Regions from separate parts of the Nonomuraea sp. 10N515B genome, predicted to be linked through region 1. Evidence: riboswitches for the same ligand, from Rfam matches in the RefSeq annotation. Region 1 holds a riboswitch; the other holds the start of a gene.
The links. Region 1 has a riboswitch for glycine ahead of gcvT (glycine cleavage system aminomethyltransferase GcvT). Riboswitches for the same ligand answer to the same signal wherever they lie in the genome.
Positions count from the first base shown of each region.

Region 2: another riboswitch for glycine. It lies ahead of gcvP (aminomethyl-transferring glycine dehydrogenase); the one in region 1 lies ahead of gcvT (glycine cleavage system aminomethyltransferase GcvT).

Region 1 is NZ_JBQQBQ010000014.1:231,687-240,966, forward strand. It holds gene ACTWQA_RS23630 (L-serine ammonia-lyase) at 60-1,436, opposite strand; gene gcvH (glycine cleavage system protein GcvH) at 1,494-1,883, opposite strand; gene gcvT (glycine cleavage system aminomethyltransferase GcvT) at 1,880-2,965, opposite strand; glycine riboswitch at 3,000-3,095, opposite strand; glycine riboswitch at 3,096-3,193, opposite strand; gene ACTWQA_RS23645 (hypothetical protein) at 3,287-4,120, shown strand; gene ACTWQA_RS23650 (gamma-glutamyl-gamma-aminobutyrate hydrolase family protein) at 4,117-4,809, opposite strand; gene ACTWQA_RS23655 (3-oxoacyl-ACP reductase) at 4,819-5,583, opposite strand; gene ACTWQA_RS23660 (aldehyde dehydrogenase family protein) at 5,589-6,929, opposite strand; gene ACTWQA_RS23665 (glutamine synthetase family protein) at 6,932-8,293, opposite strand; gene ACTWQA_RS23670 (FadR/GntR family transcriptional regulator) at 8,417-9,121, shown strand; gene ACTWQA_RS23675 (hypothetical protein) at 9,162-9,280, shown strand, end outside.
Region 2 is NZ_JBQQBQ010000042.1:4,757-18,990, reverse strand. It holds gene ACTWQA_RS41180 (alpha/beta hydrolase family protein) at 1-70, opposite strand, end outside; gene ACTWQA_RS41175 (hypothetical protein) at 152-505, shown strand; gene ACTWQA_RS41170 (hypothetical protein) at 516-1,304, opposite strand; gene gcvP (aminomethyl-transferring glycine dehydrogenase) at 1,417-4,242, opposite strand; glycine riboswitch at 4,299-4,413, opposite strand; glycine riboswitch at 4,414-4,513, opposite strand; gene ACTWQA_RS41160 (MerR family transcriptional regulator) at 4,562-5,182, opposite strand; gene ACTWQA_RS41155 (bifunctional nuclease family protein) at 5,330-5,800, opposite strand; gene ftsR (transcriptional regulator FtsR) at 5,921-6,547, opposite strand; gene ACTWQA_RS41145 (FHA domain-containing protein) at 6,698-7,210, opposite strand; gene ACTWQA_RS41140 (sugar phosphate nucleotidyltransferase) at 7,480-9,984, opposite strand; gene ACTWQA_RS41135 (CDP-alcohol phosphatidyltransferase family protein) at 9,989-10,570, opposite strand; gene ACTWQA_RS41130 (GNAT family N-acetyltransferase) at 10,639-11,445, opposite strand; gene ACTWQA_RS41125 (phosphoribosylanthranilate isomerase) at 11,442-12,065, opposite strand; gene ACTWQA_RS41120 (response regulator) at 12,195-12,869, opposite strand; gene ACTWQA_RS41115 (histidine kinase) at 12,866-14,234, opposite strand, start outside.

The DNA of each region.
Region 1 (9,280 bases):
TGCGCTGGATGAAGATGGAGTGAGGTGGCCACCGCTTAGCCGGGGTGCCATCGGTCAGGTCAGCACTCGATCACGTTGACGGCTAGGCCGCCTCGCGACGTCTCCTTGTACTTGTCCAGCATGTCCCGGCCGGTGTCCCTCATCGTCTTGATCGCCTTGTCCAGGGCCACAAAGTGCTTCCCATCGCCGCGCAAGGCGATTCTCGCCGCCGTGATCGCCTTGTTGGAGGCGACCGCGTTGCGTTCGATGCACGGGATCTGGACCAGGCCGCCGATCGGGTCGCAGGTCAGGCCCAGGTTGTGTTCGATGCCGATCTCGGCGGCGTTCTCCACCTGCTCGGGCGTGCCGCCCATGACCTCCGTGAGGGCGGCGGAGGCCATCGAGCAGGCCGAGCCGACCTCGCCCTGGCAGCCGACCTCGGCCCCGGAGATCGAGGCGTTCTCTTTGAACAGGACGCCGATGGCGGCGGCGGTGAGGAGGAAGCGGACTACGCCGTCGTCGTCGGCGTGGGGGACGAAGCGGGTGTAGTACGTCAGGACGGCCGGGATGATGCCGGCGGCGCCGTTGGTGGGGGCGGTGACGATGCGGCCGCCGGCGGCGTTTTCTTCGTTGACCGCCAGGGCGAAGAGCGTCACCCAGTCCATGGCCTGGAGCGGGTCCTTCTCGGGCGGCTCGGTCTGCAGGCGGCGGTAGAGCTGGTTGGCGCGGCGCTTGACCTTGAGACCGCCGGGCAGGACGCCTTCTTTGGAGATGCCGCGGCGGACGCAGTCCGACATGACGTTCCACAGGTTGAGGATTCCGGTGCGGATCTCTTCCTCGGTGCGGCCGAAGGCCTTCTCGTTCTCCAGCATGAGGGCGGAGATCGACAGGCCGGTGTTCGAGCAGTGTTTGAGGAGCTCTTCCCCTGTGGTGAAGGGGTAGGGGAGCACGGTGTCGTCGGGCTTGATGCGGTCGGCGCCGGTGGCGTTCTCGTCCACGACGAAGCCGCCGCCGACCGAGAAGTAGACCTTTTCCCGCAGCGTGTCGCCGTCTGCGGTGTAGGCGGTGAAGCGCATGCCGTTCGGGTGTTCGGGGAGGGAGATCTTGCGTTCGAAGATCAGGTCCTCGCCGACGACGAAGGGGACCTCATGGGTGCCGTAGAGCTTGACGGTGCCGGAGGCGCGCATCGCGGCCAGGCGGTCGTCGATGGTGTCCACGTCCACGAGTTCGGGCTTCTCGCCCGACAGGCCCAGCAGGACGGCCTTGTCGCTGCCATGACCCTTGCCGGTGAGGCCGAGTGAGCCGTACAGGATGGCCTGGACGCGCGCCACGCGCGGCAGCAGGCCGTCCTCGTGCAGCCCCCGGGCGAACTTGTGCGCGGCCGCCATCGGGCCGCCCGTGTGCGAGCTGGACGGGCCGATACCGATCTTGAAGAGGTCGAAGACGCTGATCGCCATTGATGGGCGCCTTTCATGCAAGGCCGGGGCCCGCGGAACGGGCCCCGGCGAAATGGGTCAGGACTCGCCTGAGGTGAGCGCCTTGTACTCCTCGGCGGACAGCAGGTCCTCCGCGTCGCCTTCCATGCGGACGCGGAACATCCAGCCCTCGCCGTACGGGTCGCTGTTGACGACCGACGGGTCGTCCACGACGGCCTGGTTGATCTCGACGATCTCGCCGGCGACGGGCGTGTAGATCTCGCTCACGGACTTGGTCGACTCCACCTCGCCGACGGAGTCGCCGCCCTCTACGGTCGAACCGACCTCAGGGAGCTGCACGTAGACCACGTCACCGAGGGCGTCGGCGGCGAAGGCCGTGATGCCGACGGTCACGGTCAGCCCGTCATCGAGCCCGGCCACCCACTCGTGCTCCTTGGTGTAGCTCAGCTCGTCAGGGATGTTGCTCACTTCTTCCTCCTGTAAAAGGGCAGCTCTACCAGGTCCATAGGTTCTTGGCTGCCCCGGATGTCCACGGCCAGGCCTTCTTCGATGCCGGTGTCCACGTAAGCCATAGCAATGGGCTTGCCCAGAGTCTGGGAAGGCGCACCGCTGGTGACCTCGCCGACGACGGCGCCGTCTTTGGTAACCGGGTAACCGTGGCGCGGCACCCGGCGGCCCCGCGCGACCAGGCCGACGAGGCGGCGCCGCGGCGGGTCGTCCTTGACCGCCTCGAGCGCCGTCCTGCCGACGAAGTCGCCGGGCTTGTCGAATTTCACCACTCTGCCGAGCCCTGCGTCGAACGGGGTGAGCTCGGCGCTGAGTTCGTTGCCGTACAGGGGCATGCCCGCCTCGAGGCGGAGCGTGTCGCGGCTGGACAGGCCTGCGGGCTTGAGCCCGTACGGCTCGCCGGCCGCCATGAGGGCGTGCCACAGCGGCGCGGCATCCTCGTTCGCGACGAAGAGCTCGAAGCCGTCCTCGCCGGTGTAACCGGTGCGGGCGATCAGTGCCTGCCGTCCGTCCACCACGCCCGGCAGGCCCGCGTAGTACTTGAGGCCGCCGAGGTCGGCGTCGGTGAGCGTGGCGAGGATCTCCTGCGCCCGCGGGCCCTGGACGGCGATGAGCGCGTACTGGTCGGAGCGGTCGTCCACGACGGCGTTGTACGCCTTCGCGCGCTCTTTCAGCTCATTTCCGACTTTTTCGTAGTTTGAGGCGTTTGCCACCACCATGAACTCTTCGTCCCCGAGCCGGTAGACGATGAGGTCGTCGAGCACCCCGCCACGCTCGTTCACGATCATGGTGTATCTGGCCCGCCCGGGCTCCAGCGCTGACAGATGCCCGACCAGCGCATAGTCCAGGGCCTGGCCGGCCTGCGGGCCCGTCAGGAAGATCTCGCCCATGTGCGACAGGTCGAACAGCCCCGCCGCCTGCCGGACGGCGTTGTGCTCCGCGGACTCGCTGCCGTACCGGAGGGGCATGAGCCACCCCGCGAAGTCGGTCAGCGTGGCGCCGAGGCTCTCGTGAACGTCTCGTAGCGGTGTCGGTCGGGACATTTATCGCACCTCAGGACAGGATCGGATGCCAGCATCCTCCCCCTCTGTCATCGATGCCTGAGAGCTTCGCCCGGGTTTTGCCGGACTTTCACCTTCGGCGAGGCCCACAGGCCTGCTTTCCAGAGGACACCTCGTCCGTGCGGTCCTTTGCCTTGAGAGGTTCGCGGGGAGGGCTTGCTCCTTCAGGGACCCTGACCGGCTGTCAGGGTGCTCTCCCGCACGGTTTCGTGGGTGATGTCCCGTAAGCCTAGTGCCGTTACGGGGGTCTTGTCGCGTTCGGACGCCCGTGAACCGCTCGGGCGGTGATGACGTTGAAGGGGCATGAACAGGCGAATGGCGGCCCTCGGACTCGCGGCGGCCCTGACCATCACGTCCTGCGGCGCCGAGAGCGCCGCGTCCCCGGCGCCGCCTCCTCGGTACGAAGCCAGCCTGACGGTGCTCGAAGGCCACGGGCACGGGCCTCAGCTGTGCCGGGCGGTGGCCGAGTCCCTCCCGCCTCAGTGCGGTGGCCCCGACGTGGTCGGCTGGGACTGGAGCAAGGTCGAGCACGAGTCGCAGGGTGGCGTGAAATGGGGTTCGTACCGGGTCGTCGGCACCTGGGACGGCGCCCGGCTGACCCTTACGGAGCCGCCCGGCTCGCCCGTGTATGAAGAGCCTCCCACGACCGACTTCACCACCCCGTGCCCCGAGCCGGAGGGCGGCTGGCGGCCCGTCGATCCCGCCAAGGCCACGGAGGCGACCCTGGAGAAGGCGATGAAGCGGGCGGGGACGGCCAAGGAGTTCGCAGGCGCCTGGATCGAGCCCATCGGGCCGAAGCCCGACCCGTCGGAGGAACTCGACGCCTACGCGCGGGGGCAGGTGCTCAACCCCAGGTTCACCGGCGACCTGGCGGGGCGCGAGGCGTGGATCCGCGAGGTCTGGGGCGGCGCGTTGTGCGTCAGCGGCGCGGAGCGTACCGAGGCCGAGTTGCACGCGATCCAGCGGGAGGTCGAGAAGGAGCTGGGCGACGCCCTCATCTCCTCCGCGCCCAGCGTCACCCGCAACCGGGTCGAGGTGGAGACCTGGCTCGCCTCCGACGACCTGCGCCGCACGTTCGACCAGAAGTACGGCGCGGGCGTCGTCGTCCTCGACAGCGTGCTCAAGCCCGTCGGTTAGCGGCAGGCCGCCACGAAGGTTTCGAAGATCGCGCAGTCCTCGGCCGCCTCCGGGTGCCACTGCACGGCCATCGTGAACGACTCCGTGTCCATCTCGACCGCCTCGATCGTGCCGTCCTCGGCGGTCGCGGACACCGTGAGGCCCGGGGCGAGGCAGTCGATGGCCTGGTGGTGGTAGTGCGGGACTGTCACCGGCTCCGTGCCGAGGGCCTTGGCCAGGCGCGTGCCCGGCACGGGCACGACGGGCAGCGGGCCGAAGCGGCCGGGCGCGAGGGAGTGCCCCTCGTGCCCGACCACGTCCGGGAGGTGCTGGTGCAGGGTGCCGCCGAGGGCGACGTTGAGCACCTGGAGGCCGCGGCAGATCCCCAGGTACGGCAGACCGGCCTCGAGAGCGGCATTCAGCACCGCAAACTCGGCCTCATCCCGAAATTTGCGAACATAGCCGACCTTTTCCCCCAGCTCCTGGCTGTAGCGGGCCGGGTCGATGTCGCCCCCGCCCGCCAGGATGAGCCCGTCGAGCCGCCCCACGACAGGCGCGGGATCGCCGGCCGGCGGCAGCACGACCGGCTGCCCGCCGGCGCGGACGACCTGCTCCACGTACATGTACGGCAGCAGCGCGACGGTCATGTCCGCCCACACCGTGAACTTCGCCGGCTCGACGTAACAGGTGATCCCGATGACCGGACGCACGATTTCCTCCTAGAGCGGCGTCACGTAGGCGCCGGAGATGCCGCCGTCCACCAGGAACTCGCTGGCCGTGATGAACGACGCGTCGTCACTGGCCAGGAACGCCACCGCCGCCGCGATCTCCGTCGCCTCGGCGAAGCGCCCCACGGGTACGTGCACCAGCCGCCGCTGCGCCCGCTCCGGGTCCTTGGCGAACAACTCCCGAAGCAACGGCGTGTTGACCGGCCCGGGGCACAGGGCGTTCACCCTGATGCCCTCCCTGGCGAACTGCACGCCCAGCTCCCGCGACATCGCCAGCACGCCGCCCTTGGAGGCGGTGTAGGAGATCTGCGACGTCGCCGACCCCATCACGGCCACGAACGACGCCGTGTTGATGATCGAGCCCTTGCCCTGCCGCCGCATGTACGGGAGGACGTGCTTGCAGCACAGGTAGACGCTGGTCAGGTTGACCTCCTGGACGCGGCGCCAGGCGTCGATGCCGGTCTCCAGGATCGAGTCGTCGTCGGGCGGCGAGATGCCGGCGTTGTTGAAGGCGATGTCGACGCTGCCGTAGGTGTCGTAGGCGGTCTGGAACATCCTGACGACGTCGTCCTCGCTGGTCACGTCGGCCTTGATGAAGAGGCCGCCGACCTCGTTGGCGGCCTTGGCGCCCGCCTCCTCGTCGACGTCCACGCAGACGACCTTGGCGCCCTCCTCGGCGAACCTGCGGGCCGTGGCGAGCCCGATGCCGCTGCCCGCGCCGGTGATGACCGCCACCCGATCCTGCAACCGCTGCACTTGTTTCACTCCCAGGAGATGAAGACGTTCTTGGTCTCGGTGAACGCCGCCAGGGCGTCCGGGCCGAGCTCCCTGCCGAGTCCGGACTGCTTGAAGCCGCCGAAGGGGGTCCAGTAGCGGACCGAGGAGTTGGAGTTCACCGAGAGCGCGCCCGATTCGACCGCCCTGGCCACCCGGAGCGCCCGCCCGACGTCGCGGGTCCAGATGGAGCCGCTCAGCCCGTACGGGGTGTCGTTGGCGATCCTGACGGCGTCGGCCTCGTCCTTGAACGGCGCCACTGAGACCACAGGCCCGAAGATCTCCTCGGTGAACGCCCGGTCGGTGACGTCCGGGGTGAGCACGGTCGCCGGGAACCAGTAGCCCTTGCCCTGCGGGCACGTTCCCTGGAGGTAGGGCTCCTGGACGAAGCCGCGGACGCGTTCCAGGTGCTCGGCGCTGATCAGCGGGCCCATCTCGGTGCTCTCGTCGAGCGGGTCGCCGACCTTGATGGCCTGGACGGCGGGCGCGAGCAGGGCCATGAAGTCGTCGTACACGTCGGCCTGGACGAGCAGCCGGGAACGCGCGCAGCAGTCCTGGCCGGCGTTGTCGAAGACCGCGTAAGGAGCCGCCTTCGCGGCCTTCTCGAGGTCGGCGTCCGCGAAGATGATATTTGCTGATTTGCCGCCCAGCTCTAGCGTCACCCGCTTGACCTGCGTGGCCGCCTTGGCGGCGATCTCCTTGCCCACCTCGGTGGAGCCGGTGAACACGATCTTGGCCACGTCCGGGTGCTCGACCAGCCGGGCCCCCGTGACCTCCCCTGCCCCAGGCAGAACCTGGAGCACCCCCTCGGGGAGGCCCGCCGCCAAGGCCAGCTCCGCCAGCCTCAGCGCCGACAGCGGAGTCCATTCCGCCGGCTTGACGATCACGGTGTTACCGGCCGCCAGCGCGGGGGCCACGCCCCACGACATGATCAGCATGGGGAAGTTCCACGGCACGATGACGCCCACCACGCCCAGGGGCTCCTGGAACGTGATGTCCACACCGCCCGGCACCGGGATCTGCTTGCCGTGGTTGCGTTCGGGGGCGGCGGCGTAGAAGTGCAGGACGTCGCGTACGGCGCCGGCCTCCCAGCGGGCGCTCCCGATCGGGTGCCCGGCGTTGGCCAGCTCCAGCCCTGCCAGCTCCTCGCCGTGCTCGCCCACCAGGTCGGCGAAGCGCCGCAGCAGCCGCGCCCGGTCGCCGGGGGCCACGTCGCGCCAGGCCGGGTACGCCTTCCTGGCACGCTCCACCGCCCGGTCGACCTCGGCCGCGTCGGCCATCTCGACCTCGGCGAGCACGTCCTCGGTCGCCGGATTAACGATCTTCATGCTCACATCCGTTCGAACCCACGGAACATCTCCCAATCCGTCACCGCCGCGTCGAACGCGGCCAGCTCCACCCGCGCGTTGTTCGCGTAGTGCTCGACCACGTCCTCGCCGAACGCCACGCGGGCCAGCTTCGACCCCTCGAACAGGGCGAGCGCGTCGCGCAGCGTGTGCGGCACGGTCTCGGCGCCCGAGGCGTAGGCGTTGCCCTCGAAGGGATCCTCCAGCGGCAGCTCGTTGTCGATCCCGTACAGCCCGGCCGCGATCAGCGCGGACACCGCCAGGTACGGGTTGACGTCGCCGCCCGGCACCCGGTTCTCCACGCGCAGCGACTGGCCGTGGCCGACGAGGCGCAGCGCGCAGGTGCGGTTGTCGACGCCCCACTTGACGGCCGTGGGGGCGAAGCTGCCGGGGACGTAGCGCTTGTAGGAGTTGATGTTGGGGGCGTACAGGAGGGTGAGCTCGCGCAGGCAGGCCTGCTGGCCGGCGATGAAGCGGGCGCCGAGCGGCGACAGCCCGAACGGCCCTTCGCCCGCCATCACCGGGTCGCCGTCCACGGTGCGCAGCGAGATGTGGATGTGGCAGGAATTGCCCTCGCGCTGGTTCGGCTTGGCCATGAAGGTGATCGACTTGCCCTCCTGGGCGGCGATCTCCTTGGCGCCGTTCTTGTAGATGGCGTGGTTGTCACAGGTCTTGAGCGCCTCGTCGTAGCGGAAGGCGATCTCGTGCTGGCCCAGGTTGCACTCGCCCTTGGCGGACTCGACGTACAGGCCGGCGCCCTCCATGCTCAGCCGGATGCGGCGCAGGAGCGGCTCGATGCGGGCGGTGCCGAGGAGGGAGTAGTCGACGTTGTAGAGGTTCGCGGGCGACATGTCGCGATAGGCGCGCTTCCAGGCGTCCTCGTAGCTGTCCTCGTAGACGACGAACTCCAGCTCGGTGCCCACATACGCGGCCAGGCCGCGCTCGGCCAGGCGGGTCAGCTGCTTGCGCAGGATCTGGCGGGGTGAGGCGGTCACGTCGCCGCCGTCCTCCCACGCCAGGTCCGCCATCAGCATCGCGGTCCCCTCCTGCCACGGCACCCGGCGCAGCGTGGCCAGGTCGGGCTTCATCACGAAGTCGCCGTACCCGCGCTCCCAGGACGACATCGCGTAGCCCGAGACGGTGTTCATGTCCACGTCCACTGCGAGGAGGTAGTTGCAGCCCTCGGAGCCGTGGTGCAGCACCTCTTCGAGAAAGTAGCGCGCCGACAACCTCTTGCCCTGCAACCGGCCCTGCATGTCGGCGATCGCCAGCAGAACGGTGTCGATCCGCCCGGCCGCCACCTCGTCACGCAGCTCGTCGGCGGTCAGGAACCCTTCGCTGCTCACGTGACGTCGCTCCCATCTGGCATGGCGCGCTTTCCGGTGATTGGGCTAGTCTCAGACCATTGATGTGCATGCCGGGATCGCTTGTCAAGACCTGAGGCCACGTTGGACGAGTCGGCGCGTTTGATGACGGTGTTGCGCCCGGTCAGGGCGGGCAACGCCTTCGAGGAGACCGTGGAACGGCTGCTCCAGGCCATCAAGCTGGGCGTGGTGGCGCCGGGCGACAAGCTTCCCCCCGAGCGTGAGCTGGCCGTCCAGCTCGGCATCAGCAGGGTGACCCTCCGCGAGGCGATCCGTGCCCTGTCGGACGCGGGCTACCTGGACGTGCGGCGGGGACGGTATGGAGGGGCCTTCGTCACGTACGAGCCGCCCAAACCGGACGCGGGCGACCTGCGGCAGGTCCTGGCGGAGATGGGCATGGACGACCTTTCCGACGCCCTGACGTTCCGGCTGGCCGTCGAGTGCGGGGCGGCCCAGGTCCTGGCCACCTCCGAGCTGACCAGCGAGAAGCGGGCCGTGCTGCTCCGCAGGTTGTCGGAGCTGAACGAGGCCTCGCTGACGGACTACCGTCGTCTCGACACGGCCTTCCACCTGTCCATCGCCGAGCTGACCGGCTCGACCCTGCTGGCCACCACCTGCGCCGACGCGCGGTCGCGGGTGAGCGACCTGCTGAACGCCATCCCGATGCTCCAGGTCAACCTGGACCACGCCGCCCTGCAGCACCAGGCCATCGTGGACGCCATCCTCGCAGGCGACCCCGAGGCGGCGCGCCGGGCGATGACCGAACACCTGGAAGGCACGGCCGCGCTGTTGAGAGGCTTCCTCTCGTGACGCGATCCCGGCAAGTGGCTCGTACCATCGTTTACAAGTCATGGGGGATTGGTTTCGCTACAACATCGTCGACACGGGACGGCTGCCGCTGTTCTGTTACTTCGTCACGCTCATCGTGGCGTTCATCGCCACCCGCATCAATGTGCGCCTGATCAGGGC
Region 2 (14,234 bases), on a different contig from region 1:
GCAGCAGCCGCGGCTCGGCCACCTCGTCGACCTCGACCATCGCGGGTCCTCGCGGGGTCATGACCTCCATGGGAGAACCGTACCTTCGGACGATTCCGGCCTACCCCTCAGGGCTGATGACGGCGTGCCGCGTACGGGGCATGATTTTCCTATGCCAGACAAGCGTCCCCTCCGGGATGATCTGCAGGCCACGCTCGACGCGCGCCGCGATCTCGGCCCGGACTACGAAGCCGCGCTGGTCGAGTCGTTCGTGGAACGTCTCGACGAGACGATCGCCGCCCGCGTGCAGGCCGAGCTGGCCGTACGCGGCGCCGCCCCACACCGGCACCAGGGCAAGAACCCCGGCGCCGCGATGATCCCGATCGCGCTGGGCTCGATGGGCATCGGCATCCCGCTGACGGCGATCGCGGCGGGCAACGCCGGCCTGGTGGGACTGACGATCACCTGGCTGGCGATCGTCATCATCAACGTGGCCGCCGCCGCGGCCATCATGCGCCGCGGCTGAGCCGGGCCGGTCAGGCGTCGCGGTCGTAGCGGAGGCGGACCTCGGCTGCCAGGCTCTCGTCCTCGTGCTCCAGCCCGTACGCCCACACCCGCTCGGCGTCCTCCTCCCGCCCGCGCAGCGGCAGGGTGCGGGCCAGCAGCTCGATGGCCAGCGCGCTGGTCTGGGGGTCGGCGCCTGCCTCCACGGTGTCGGCGAACTCGGCGCAGGCCAGCTCCAGATGCGCGATCCCCAGCTGCACCCGCAGTCCCGGCACGTCCTCCTCGGGAGCCGACTCCAGCGCCTCCATGAGGACGTCGGCCGCCATCCCGGGCTCGTCGTGCTCCATCAGCAGATCGGCCAGCTGCCGGGCCGCGTGCGCGCCGATCTGGCCGTCGCCGGCCGCCATGGCGGCCCGCAGCTCCCCCTCCGCCTCCTCGAGACTCGTGGCCAGCCGGGCCAGCGCGAGATGGGCCAGCGGCACGTACGCGGCGGTGCCGACGCCCAGCACGGCCTGCCAGGCGGCCCGGGCCTGCTCGGCCCGCCCCTCCCGCTCGAAGCCCTGCGCGAGATGGCAGGCGGCCTGCGCGGCGTATTCAGGATGGCCGGTGGCCAGCGCGGTCCTGGCCGCGGCGCGGGCGGCCTCGACGTCGCCGCGCTCCTCCAGCACCACGGCCAGCCCCACGGCGGCCTGGGCCTGGTCGGGTCCTTCAGGGTCGGCGGCCAGCCGGCCCAGGATGGCGGCGGCTCCGTCGAGATCACCGTCCTCGGCGAGGCGGCGGGCGGCGTCGAGGGGCGGTGTCTCCAGCTCTGAGAACGTCAAGAGAGCTCCTTCTGGCGACGGTCGCACGAAGCTTAACCACTTCTGGCGATCATGTCTGCTCAGTTGACGCTGAAGGACTGGCCGGCCCTCGATTCAGGGCCGGCCGGACGACTCAGTCCTCGTAGGCCTCCAGCGGCGGGCACGAGCACACCAGGTTGCGGTCCCCGTACGCCTGGTCGATGCGCCGCACCGGCACCCAGTACTTGCCGTCCCGCAGCGACGGCACCGGGTAGGCGGCCTCGGTCCGCGAGTAAGGGTGCGCCCACTCGTCGGCGACGACGGACTCGGCCGTGTGCGGCGCGTTGCGCAGCGGGTTGTCGGTCTTGTCGTAGTCGCCGGACGCCACCTTGGAGATCTCCCCCCGGATGGCGATCATCGCCTCCGCGAACCGGTCGAGCTCGTCGAGGTCCTCGCTCTCGGTCGGCTCGATCATCAGCGTCCCGGCCACCGGGAACGACATGGTGGGCGCGTGGAAGCCGTAGTCGATGAGCCGCTTGGCCACGTCGTCCACGGTGACGCCGGTCTCCTTGGTGATCTGCCGCAGGTCGATGATGCACTCGTGGGCGACCAGCCCGCCGCGCCCGGTGTACAGCACCGGGTAGTGGGGGGCCAGGCGCCGGGCGAGGTAGTTGGCCGACAGGATGGCCTGCTCGGTCGCCGCGGTCAGGCCATCCGAGCCCATCATCCTGATGTACGCCCACGAGATCGGCAGGATCCCCGCCGACCCGTATGGGGCCGCCGAGACGGGCCCGACGGGCGTGTCGTTGTGCAGCGGGTGGCCGGGCAGGTAGCGCGCCAGGTGGGCGCGCACCGCCACCGGGCCGACACCCGGGCCGCCGCCGCCGTGCGGGATGCAGAACGTCTTGTGCAGGTTGAGATGGGACACGTCGGCCCCGAACTCGCCCGGCTTGGCCAGACCGACCAGCGCGTTGAGGTTGGCGCCGTCGACGTAGACCTGCCCGCCGGCGCCGTGCACCTTGGCGCACACCTCGGTGATGCTCTCCTCGTAGACGCCGTGCGTCGACGGGTACGTCACCATGATCGCGGCCAGCGCGTCCCGGTGCTTGTCGATCTTGGCGTCGAGGTCGGCCAGGTCGATGTTGCCGTCGGCGTCGCAGGCCACGACCACCACGCGCATCCCCGCCATGACGGCGCTGGCGGCGTTGGTGCCGTGCGCGGAGGACGGGATGAGGCAGACGTCGCGCCCGCTCTCGCCGTTCGCGCGGTGGTAGGCGCGGATGGCCAGCAGCCCGGCGAACTCGCCCTGCGAGCCGGCGTTCGGCTGGATCGACACCGCGTCGTAGCCGGTGACCTCGGCCAGCCAGCGCTCCAGCGTGCCGATCAGCTCCGTGTAGCCCTCGGCCTGGGCCTCCGGCGCGAACGGGTGGATCCCGGCGAACTCCGGCCAGGTGATCGGCTCCATCTCGGTGCTGGCGTTCAGCTTCATGGTGCAGGAGCCGAGCGGGATCATCGAGCGGTCCAGCGCGATGTCCTTGTCCTGCAGCTTGCGCAGGTAACGCAGCATCGCCGTCTCGGAGTGGTGGCCGTGGAAGACCGGGTGGGTCAGGTACGCCGACTCGCGCAGCAGCGCGGCGGGCAACGCGTCGGCGTCCAAGGCCACCTCGGAGGCGTCCATGCCGAACGCCGACCACACCGTGGTCACCTCGGCGGCGCCGGTCTTCTCGTCACAGGCGACCGAGACGTGGTCGGCGCCGGCCTGCCAGAGGTTGACGCCCCGCTCGGCGGCCGCGGCGACGACCTCGGCGGCCCGGCCGGGCACGCGGACCAGGACGGTGTCGAAGAACTCGTGGTGCACGACCTCCAGGCCGGCCTCGCGCAGCCCGTCGGCGAGGGCGACGGCGTGCCGATGGACCCGGTGGGCGATGCGGCGCAGCCCGTCGGGGCCGTGGTAGACGGCGTACATGCCGGCGATGACGGCGAGCAGGACCTGCGCGGTGCAGATGTTGCTGGTGGCCTTCTCGCGGCGGATGTGCTGCTCGCGGGTCTGCAGGGCCAGCCGGTAGGCGGGGTCGCCGTCGGCGTCGACGGACACGCCGACCAGGCGGCCGGGCATCTGCCGCTGCAGCCCCTCGCGTACCGACATGTAAGCGGCGTGCGGCCCGCCGAACCCGAACGGCACCCCGAAACGCTGCGAGGAGCCGATCGCGATGTCGGCGCCGAGCTCGCCCGGCGTGGCCACGAGCGTGAGGGCCAGCAGGTCGGCGGCGGCCACGACGAGCGCGCCGGCCTCGTGCGCGGCGGCGGCCACGGCGCGGAAGTCGCGCAGCCGCCCGGAGGCTCCCGGGTACTGGACGAGCACGCCGAAGCACTCGGGCAGCTCGCCGTCGAGCGGGTGCTCCACGAGCGTGATGCCGAGCGGCTCGGCGCGGGTGGCCAGCACCCGCTTGGTCTGCGGCAGCGCGTCGGCGTCGACCACGAACACGTTGCTCTTGGACTTGCCGGCGCGCCGGGCCAGCGTCATGGCCTCGGCGGCGGCGGTGGCCTCGTCGAGGAGGGAGGCCCCGGCGACGGGCAGGCCGGTGAGGTCGGAGACGACCGTCTGGAAGTTCAGCAGCGCCTCGAGGCGGCCCTGCGAGATCTCCGGCTGGTAGGGCGTGTACGCGGTGTACCAGCCCGGGTTCTCCAGCAGGTTGCGGCGGATCACCGCGGGCGTGATCGTGTCGTGGTAGCCCAGGCCGATCATCGAGGTCAGCACCCGGTTGCGGTCGGCGAGGGCGCGGAGCTCGGCGATCGCCTCGGTCTCGCTCGCGGCGGCGGGCAGCTGGAGCCGGTCCTTGGCCCTGATGGCCTCGGGGACGGCCACGGCCACCAGGTCGGACACGGACTCGAAGCCGACGGCCTCGAGCATGCGCTGCTGCTCGGCAGCGGAGGGGCCGATGTGCCGGGATGAGAACGGCGGAGCTGACAGGTCGGTCATGGACAGTGCCTCCCGAGGCTATGGAGACCGGCGCCAGGGCGCGGGCGAGTGCCGGATCTCCCCACTCTGTCAGCGCGGCGTCACCGCGACCTGAGAGCTTCACCCCCGTGAACAGGGGCTTGCACCGTCGGTGAGGCACGCCTGGCGGGCGCGCCTGCTTTCCAGAGTTGCCTCGCCCGAGCGGTACGGGGTGCCTGAGAGATTCCGGGGAGGGTTGCTCCTTCGGCGCCCCGGGACCCGTGGGCCCCAGAGACTCTCCCGCACGGGGTCGTCAGCCTTGCTGTCCTACATTACAGCCCCTATGCGTTACAAGGGGATTTCACCCGATGCGTCGGGCGCGGCGGCGCCGGGCGAGCTCGTCAGCGGGGTGGTCGGCCGGGACGGTGTCCTCGACCGCCGCTCTTTCCCCCGGCAGCTCCGCGAGGGATCCCTCGACCTCGCGCCAGACCCGGCCGAGCGCGATGCCGAACACGCCCTGGCCGCCCTGGAGCAGGTCGATCACCTCGTCGGCGGAGGTGCACTCGTAGACGCTGACGCCGTCGCTCATGAGCGTGATCTGGGCGAGGTCGGCGACCCCGCGATCGCGCAGATGCTGCACGGCCGTGCGGATCTGCTGCAGCGACACTCCGGTGTCGAGGAGCCGCTTGACGACTTTGAGCACCAGGATGTCGCGGAAGCTGTAGAGCCGCTGGGAGCCCGAGCCTTGCGCGGCCCTGATCGTGGGCTCTACCAGGCCCGTGCGCGCCCAGTAGTCGAGCTGCCTGTAGGTGATGCCGGCCGCCGCGCAGGCCGTGGGCCCGCGGTATCCGATGTCGCCCGGCAACGCCGCCGGCTGCTCGTCGAAGAGCAGACCCTGCTCCCCGGCACGCTGCCGCGCGTCCTCACGCCGTACCGGATCTTCCTGGCCGGCCGTCTTTCCCTCGCCGCTGCTGACCGCCACGCGGACCTCCGGCTTTCTCTCATCCCGTGGCCTGATCTGGGGGTTCATGAAGGGCGGCCACGGGTTTCACTTGCACCGTAGGACCGTGACCATGCTCAGTCAACGATCCGGCTCGGCGCGTCGTGAAGCGTAAATGCACCGAAATACCTACCCCGCCCTGCCGAAGTCTTCGGGAGTGATTGTGTCAAGGAACTCCCTGAACTTCTCCACCTCGTCCTCTTGGTCGTCGGGGATGACCACGCCGGCCTCCTGGACCACCTCCTCGCTGGCGAAGATGCGGGCTCCGGTGCGCAAGGCGAGCGCGATCGAGTCCGACGGCCGCGCGCTCACCTCCACGCCGTTGGAGAACACCAGATCGGCGAAGAAGATGCCGTCACGCAGCGCCACAATGTTGACCGCCCGCAGGCCGACGCCCAGGGCGCTCAGGACGTCACGGAAAAGGTCATGGGTGAGCGGCCGCGGCGGTGGCTCCTCCGCTTGGGCCAGGGCGATCGCCGTCGCCTCGGTCATGCCAATCCATATCGGAAGGAACCGCTCCCCGTGTGCCTCCTTGAGCAAGACGATCGGCTGGTTTGTGGGCATTTCAACTCTTACGCCCACGACCTCCATCTGCAACACGGGCTGCTCCGTATTCCTGACCGGTCACCCGGCACAGCTCTTCGCTCGACTGGCTACTTCAATTCAACGTAACACCCGGCGGGCCTGGAATGTGCCGTCGGCTCCCTGCTCGCCCCGCTCTCAACGGCCCAGCACCGACCGTACGCCCGTGCGCACCAGAGATGCGTGCAGATCGAGCAAGAGGGCCGAAAGCTCCCTGGCGATCTCCTCCGCCTCGCCGGCGGCCCCGGGGGCGCGCCGCTTCAGCACGGGCGCGACGGTCTGCTCGACCAGGCCGCACTCGCGCTCGGCCGCCGCCTTGACCGCACGCAGATGCCGGGCGTGCAGGCCGAAGCGGGCCAGGGCGCCGACGGTGCGCGCGACCTTCAGCGCCTCCTCGTCGTAGCGCCTGGCCACCGGGGCGAGCAGGCCGTAGTCCTCCAGCTCGGTGAGCGTCTCCTCATCGATCTCCGCGGCCTCGAGCAGCTCGGCACGGCTGAGCTTGACCTCGTGCTTGTCCTGCACCGCGCGGGGGCGGCCGAAGCTCTCGGCCATCCTGTCCTTGATCACCCGCAGCGGCAGGTAGTGGTCGCGCTGCTCGGTGAGGATGAAACGCAGCTGCTCGACGTGCAGATGCGTGAACTTGCGGTAGCCGGAGGGGCTGCGCTCGGGCTCGATCAGCCCTTCGCCCTCCAAGAACCTGATCTTGGAGATCGTGACATCGGGGAACTCGCCCTGCAGGAGCGCGAGCACCTCCCCGATGCTCATATGCGAGCGTGCCGCCTGCGGGCTCATGAGACCTTCGGCCTCACGAGCCCGAGCGGGGCTGTGTCCACCGGTCGCTCGCCTCGCTCGCTCATGCGACCTTCGGCCTCATGAGCCCAGGGGCCGTGTCCATGCGTCGCTCGCTTGACTCGCTCATGCCCCGGCGTTGCCCCGCATCAGGAAGACCAGGCGGAACTTGCCGATCTGCACCTCGTCGCCGGAGTGCAGCGGCACCTCCTCGATCCGCTCCCTGTTGACGTAGGTGCCGTTGAGGCTGCCGACGTCGCGGACGGAGAACTGGCCACCACGATGCCGGTAGAACTCGACGTGGCGGCGGGAGACCGTGATGTCGTCGAGGAAGATGTCGCTCTCCGGGTGGCGCCCGGTCGTGGTCAGCTCCTTGTCGAGCCGGAAACGACTCCCCTGATTGGGGCCCCTGGTCACCGTGAGCAACGCCGTGCCGGGCGGCAGCTGCTCGACGAGCGCCCGCTCGGCCAGGAGCATGTCACCTGTCTCAGCCTCGTATGCCTCGATTCCCGCGACGGAGATCGTCGACGTGGTGTCCCCGGAGACCTCGGGTCTGGTCAGCGGTGACCCACAACGGGAACAGAAACGGGCATCCTCGGGGTTGGCGTGCCCGCACTGCGTGCAGTAGACGCTCGGCATCGATCGGCTCGGCCTCCTACCGCGAAGACGCGGCGACGGTGCTCGGGGCGCGCCTCGCTTCGCTTTTTCACGTTTGCGAATGCCGCAACATACGCTGATCAGCGGTAAAGGTCAACTCGGGGCGCTGGACTGTGGTGTGGACGCAGACAAAGTTACCGCCGCTTCCGCCCCGTGGTCCATGCCGCCGCGCGTTTCAACATTACGATCTTGCGGCGCCGTCCGCGCGCTTCGCGGGCGAACTTTTTCAGATGACACTCGGTGACCGGCCCCTAGGTGGCGGCCTGCTCCACGATGCGCGCCCAGTGTTCGAGCAGCGCCTGGGCGCCGTCCATGTCGGGTGCCTCGGCCCACAGATCGGTGAGGGGCTCGGTAGCGGCGGGCAGGATCAGCACCCAGCTCCCGTCGTCGTGGGTCACGCGCACCCCGTCGGTGGTGTCGATGCTGTGGCCCTCGGCCTCGGCCTCGGCCGCCTCGATGACCGAGCGCATGACGGCGCCCTTGGCCGCCCAGGGCGTCGGCACGGCCCGCTTGAGCAGCTTGACCTCGGGGATCCTGGCGTCGATCTGGCTGAGCGACAGGCGGGTGCGGGCGACCAGCCCCAGCAGGCGCATGAACGCGGCCAGCCCGTCGATGGCCGGGCTGAACTCGGGCACGACGAACCCGCCCCGCCCGTCCGCCGCGAAGATCATGTCGGCTCCGGCGGCGGCCGAGGTGAGGGCGTCCAGCGCGGTGGAGGTCCACTGCACCTGCACGCCGTGGAAGCGGCAGACCTGCTCGGCGACCCTGGTCGTGGTGACCGGCAGCGCCACCTGGCCGCCCCGGCGCTCGGCGGCGACGAGGTCGAGCACGACGAGCAGCGCCCGTTCGTCGTTGATGAGCTGGCCCATCTCGTCCACCAGGGCGATGCGCTCGCCGACCGGGTCGAACCGCACGCCGAAGGCCGCGCGCGAGGAGCTGACCAGCTCGGACAGGCGCTGCAGGTCGCGGCGGCGCTCGGCCAGCGTCTCGGTGGGCGAGAGGTCGTCGAGGCGGGCGTTCACGGTCAGCACCTCCACCCCGAGCCGGCCGAGTAACGCCGGCAGCACCAGCGACGAGGTGCCGCCGGCGCAGTCGACGACGACCTTCATGTCCCTGATGCCGTCCATGCCGACGTGGCGCAGCAGCTCACGCGTGTAGTCCTCGACCGCCCTGGCCGGGTAGGTGAGCTCGGCGATCTCGCCGGGGAAGGCGCGGCGGAACTCCTGCCGGGAGAAGACCCGCTCCAGCTTGCGCTGGGCGGCCGGCGGCAGGTCGGCGCCGCGGCCGTCCATGAGGACGATGTCGACGCTCTGCGGATCGCCGGGCGTGGTACGCAGCGAGATGCCGCCCGCGGCCGACTCGCGGCCGGTGTGGAAGCGGGCCACCGGCAGCGGGGCCGCCTCCAGGTCGAGCACGTTGATGGCGCTGGCGGTGAGCGCGGCGTTGACGGCCCGCTTGAGCGCCCTGGCGGCCAGTGAGCAGTCGCGGGAGGTGACGACGTGCTCGCCCTTGTTCAGGGTGGTGGCGTACGCGCTGGCCAGGCGCACGCACAGCTCGGCGGTGATCTCGACGTTGACCAGGCCGCTGACGCCCCGGGGGCCGAACAGGTTGCGTTGGCCTCGCGACTCCCAGATGACGCTCGTGTTGACGACCGCGCCCGCCTCGATGGTCTTGAACGGGTAGACCCTGACGCCGCTGGAGACGTATGCCTCGGCCTCGATGACGCACTCGTCGCCGACGACGGCGTTCTCCTCGATGCGGGCCCCGGCCATCACGTCCGTGCTCTTGCCGATCACGCAGCCGCGCAGGTGGGCCCCCGGGCCGAGGTAGACGTTGTCGTGGACGATCGCGCGGTGCAGGAACGCGCCCTCCCGCACGACGGCGTTGTTGCCGAGCACGGTGAACTCGCGTAACTCGGCGCCCGCCTCGACCTTGGCGTACTCGCCGATGAGCAGCGGGCCCTTGAGCACGGCGTCGGGGTCGACCGAGGCCGACTCGGCGACCCAGACGCCGGGCGAGAGCTCGAAGCCGCCGATGTCCAGGGCGACCTTGCCGGACAGGGCGTCGGCCTGCGCCTTGAGGTAGCTCTCGTGGGTGCCGACGTCCTCCCAGTAGCCGTCGGCCACGTACCCGTAGAGGGCGGCGCCGCGCTCGAGCAGGGCGGGGAAGACGTCGGATGACCAGTCGACGGGCTCGTCGGCCGCCACGGCCTCGAGGACCTCGGGCTCCATGACGTAGACGCCGGTGTTGACGGTGTCGGAGAAGACCTGCCCCCAGGTGGGTTTCTCGAGGAAGCGCTGCACGCGGCCTTGTTCGTCGACGATGATGATGCCGAACTCGAGCGGGTTCGGTACGCGTTTCAGGCCGATTGTCACAAGCGCCGCATTTTCCCGGTGAAATCGGATCATTTCCGTTAAATCGATATCCGTCAGGGCATCGCCGGAGATCACCAGGAATCGATCGTCGCGAAGGCGGTCGGCGGCGTTCTTGACGCTGCCCGCGGTGCCGAGGGGCAGGTCCTCGGTGGCGTACTGGAGGCTCATGCCGAGTTCGTCGCCGTCGCCGAAATAGTTGCGCACCAACGCCGCGAGGAACTGCACCGTCACCACCGTCTCGGTGACGCCGTGCCGCTTGAGCAGGCGCAGCACGTGCTCCATGATCGGGCGGTTGACCACGGGGAGCAAGGGTTTGGGCTGGTTGGCGGTCATCGGACGCAGCCGAGTGCCCTCCCCGCCCGCCATGACGACCGCCTTCACCCGATCACTCCTTTTTGGCCGACGTTACGAGCTGCCGCACCTGTACCGCATACAGCACCCCTGCCCACCAGTAGAGGCCTGTTCCCCAGAGTGCGAACGCCCATCCGGCAATTCGGGCTACATCGGCATACCACCCAGTGTGGGATGCAAGGAAGAGGAGAGGGAAGGCATACATGAGGTTGAACATGGCGGCCTTGCCCAGGAAATGCACCTGAAGTGCCCTATAGCCGTATTTGCGGAGTACGGGGAAGCAACTCGCGACGAAGAGTTCCCGCGCCACGATCACCGCGACCAGCCACCAGGGGATGACGTCGCGCAGCAGCAGCGCGAGGATCGTGGCGCCCACATACAGCTTGTCGGCGGCCGGGTCGATGACCCGGCCGAGCTTGCTGGTCTGGTTGAACGCGCGAGCGATCTTCCCGTCGAGCCAGTCGGTGAACCCGGCCACCGCGAGGACCCCGATGGCCCACCCGTCCGCCTTGGGCCCGAGAACCAGCCAGAGGAACACGGGCACGCCGAGGAGGCGCAGAAAGCTCAGCAGGTTGGGAACCGTCCAGATCCGGTCCTCGGCGGAAGTTTCGCTCACGAGGCAGACCCTACTGCCTGGAACTCCACCACAGCGGCCCCGCCTGCGGCGGACTGCCCGGGGACCGGTCAGGTGCGCAGGAACGCGTGGACGCGGCCCAGTTCCTCGAAGCCGAGCCGGGCGTAGAACTCCTTCGGCCAGCCGGACGCGCCGGCCACCAGGAAGATCAGCTCGGCCCCCGCCGCCTCCGCCAGGAGCGCGGTGATCAGGGCGCGCGCGTATCCCCGGCCCCGGTGCTCCTCGCCGGTGAAGACGTCCTCGATCTGGGCCACGCCGCCGTGCGCGTAGAGGTCCGCCCTGGCGGCGATCCGGCCGTCCGGAGCGCGCATGCCGCGGAAGGCCACCACGTCGGCGCCGCGCAGCCGGGTCTCCACGCGGCGGACAAGGTCGTCGATCACGTGCTCCGGGGCCTGGGGCAGGCTGCGGCGCCAGTCGCGGCGCAGCACCGGCAGCAGCTCCTCCAGCTCGAGGTGCTCGGCGGCGGGCGGGTCGGCCGGGATCGCGCCGCGGAAGGCCATGACCACGTTGGTCTCGTGGTCGTAGCCGGCGGCGGCGAACGCGTCCGCCAGCGCCGTGCCCAGGCGGTCGTCGTCGACCGACACCAGCCGGTGGGCACGCTCGGCGAGGACCTCGTCCGCCGCTCGCAACAGTGCGCCGGAGGCCGGGCCGGGACCGTCACCGGCGCCGACGATCAGCTTGTTGTCGTCGTAGGAGCCCGGGTAGCGGTCGTCGAGCACCGCGAAGCCGCCGGGCACCGGGAGCGTCCGCGGCGCCCTGCGGCGGGCGAAGGCGCGCATGAAGCCGACCGCGCGGGCCAGGTCGGCCGCCGCGCCCTGTCGCGCCAGCGCGGCGGCGCGCGCGAGCTCCTCCGTCACGCCGATCGGCTTACGGGGCGGGCGCCGCGCACCGCCTGCAGGAACGCCGTGATGAGGGCCGGGTCCTTCACGCCGGGCGAGGACTCCACGCCGCTGGACACGTCGACCCCCCACGGCTCGGCGGCGGCGATCGCCTCCGTCACGTTGGCCGGGGCGAGGCCGCCGGCCAGCAGCCACCTGCCCGACGGGCGGCCGCGGATCGCGGCCCAGTCCCACGGCAGGCCGGAGCCCGCGTGGGGGGCGTCGACGAGGAGCAGGTCCTCGTCGTAGGCGCCGCACCGCAGGTCGGCCTCGGCGTCCACCGCCCTGATCAAGGCGGCTCCGAGGTCCTTGAGCGCGGTGAAGTCGCCATGCGGGTGCCTGCCGTGCAGCTGGACGGCCCGCACGCCGGAGGTCAGCGCCGCCGCCCGCACCGTGCCGGGGTCCTCGCCGCGGAACACGCCGACGGTCAGCACGTGGGCGGGGACCAGCGCGGCCAGCTCGGCGGCCCGCTCGGGCGCGATCTGCCGGGGGCTGCGGGTCATGACGAACCCGACGGCGTCGGCGCCGGCCTCGACCGCGGCGGCCACGTGCTCGGGCTCGGTCAACCCGCAGATCTTGACGTACACATCCTGGGGCACACCTGAAACCTTAGCGGCGGCGCGCGGTTGCCGGTGACCGCGCCCGGATCAGCGCCGCGGCGTCACCCTGCGGGATGATCGCCGATCCGCCGGACGGCGGACACCTGAACCTCCGGGGCCAGGGAGGCGTCAGCCGGGGCCGCGGCGTACCGGGCGGAAGGAGGCGTCCACGAGGCCGGTGCGGTGCGCCACGACCGCGGCCTGGATGCGGTTGCGCAGTCCCAGTTTCTCCATCGCGGCGGCGATGTGGGTCTTGACCGTGGTGACGCCGACGTGCAGCTCCTCGGCGATCTCCGCGTTGGACAGGCCGGTGCCGACCAGGGCCAGCACCTCCACCTCGCGTTCGGTCAGCCCCGGGGGCGGCGGCGCGGTGGCCTGCTCCTCGGCCGCCAGGAAACCGTCGACGACCCTGCGCAGCACCGACGGCGCGAGCAGTTGCTCGCCGGCCGCCGCCCGGCGCACGGCCTCCACCATGCGCTCCGGCTCGTCGTCCTTGACCAGGAAGCCGACGGCCCCGGCCCGCAGGGCGGCGTAGACGTTGGCGTCCTCGGCGAACGTGGTCAGCACCACGATCCTGCTCGCCGGGCGGGCGGCCAGCACCCGCTTGATCGCCTCGAGGCCGTCGACCCTGGGCATGCGCAGGTCCATGAGGATCACGTCGGGCACGTGGCGGTCGGCCAGGCGGACCGCCTCGGCACCGTCCTCGGCCTCGCCCACGACCTCCATGCCGCCCGCGGCCTGCAGCAGCATGCGCACGCCCGCGCGGACGAGCGCCTGGTCGTCGGCCACCAGCACGCGGATCACACGGCGCTCCCCGAGGGCAGGCGCGCAGGCAGGCTGGCGGCCAGCAGCCAGCCGCCCTCGCCGTCGGGGCCGGCGGTGAGGGTGCCGCCGAGCGCGCGCACGCGCTCGCGCATGCCGGACAGCCCGCGGCCGGAGGACGGCAGGCGTTCGATGCTGGTGGGCGGCCGGCCGTTGCGGATCTCCACCGACAGCCCCTCACCGGCGGGGGCCACGCTGACGCGGACCCGGGTGCCGGGGCCTGCGTGTTTGAGCACGTTGGTGAGTCCTTCCTGGACGATGCGGGCGGCGGAGGTGCGGGCGATGAGCGGCGCCTGGTCGGTGGCCGGGTCGAGGTCCAGGTCTACCACGAGCCCGGCGGCGGCCATGCGCTCGGCCGACTCGCGCACCACGTCGGCGGGGTTGGCCAGCAGGTGGGGCTCGTTGTCCGGCCGGGTCCCCTCGCGCATCAGGTCGAGCAGGTCCCGCAGGTCCTGCAGCACTTGATGGCCGGTCTCGCGGATGTCGTTGAGCGCGTCGGCGACGGGGCCGTCGGGCGCGGTGTAGCGGGCGGCGCCGGCCCGCAGCACCATGGCGCCGACGTGGTGGGCGACGATGTCGTGCACGTCGCGGGCGATGCGCTCGCGTTCGGCCAGCTGGTCGGCCCGCACCTGCGCGAGCGCCGCCCGGGCGGCCTCCTCGGCGCGCAGCCGGTCGGCGGCCACGGCGGACTGCCGCACGCCGAGGTAGCGGCCGATCGCGATGGGGGTGGCGACCAGCGTCATGAGCACGCCGACGCGGAACGGGGTGATGTCGGTGTCGTCGCCGACCACGGCGATCGCGGTCAGCAGGCAGCCGGCGAAGTACGCCGCCACCGTCCACGGCCAGGAGGCCACGCGCATGGCGAACACGCCGACCGCGATGAGGGTGAGGATCACGCACGTGTTGACGGCGTCGTTCAGGTAGGTGTCGGCGGACAGCAGCAGTACGCCCTGCAGGAGGAAGACCAGCCCGGGAAAGCGCCGGGCGATGCCCAGTGCCAGGCCGCCGACCACGGCCAGCAGCCCGACGACCCAGACGGGCTGCGTACCCGAATGCCAGGAGGTCCAGGTGCTGAGCACGGTGATCGCCACCCCGGCGGCCGCCAGCAGCGCGTCCGGGGTGACGTCGCGCTCCTCCAGGCGCCCGGCCGAGCTGCGCAGGTAGGCGCCCAGCACGGCGGGGAAGACCGGCAGCAGCACCGCGTACATCCACGCGTTGGCGGTGAGCGCGATGCCGGGGTCGGCGATGTTGACCGCGGTCGCGCCGATCGTGGCGGCCACGGCCACCACCGTGGCCCGCCGGCCGGACCGGAACCCGGCCACGCCGAGCGCGACGCACACGAGGATC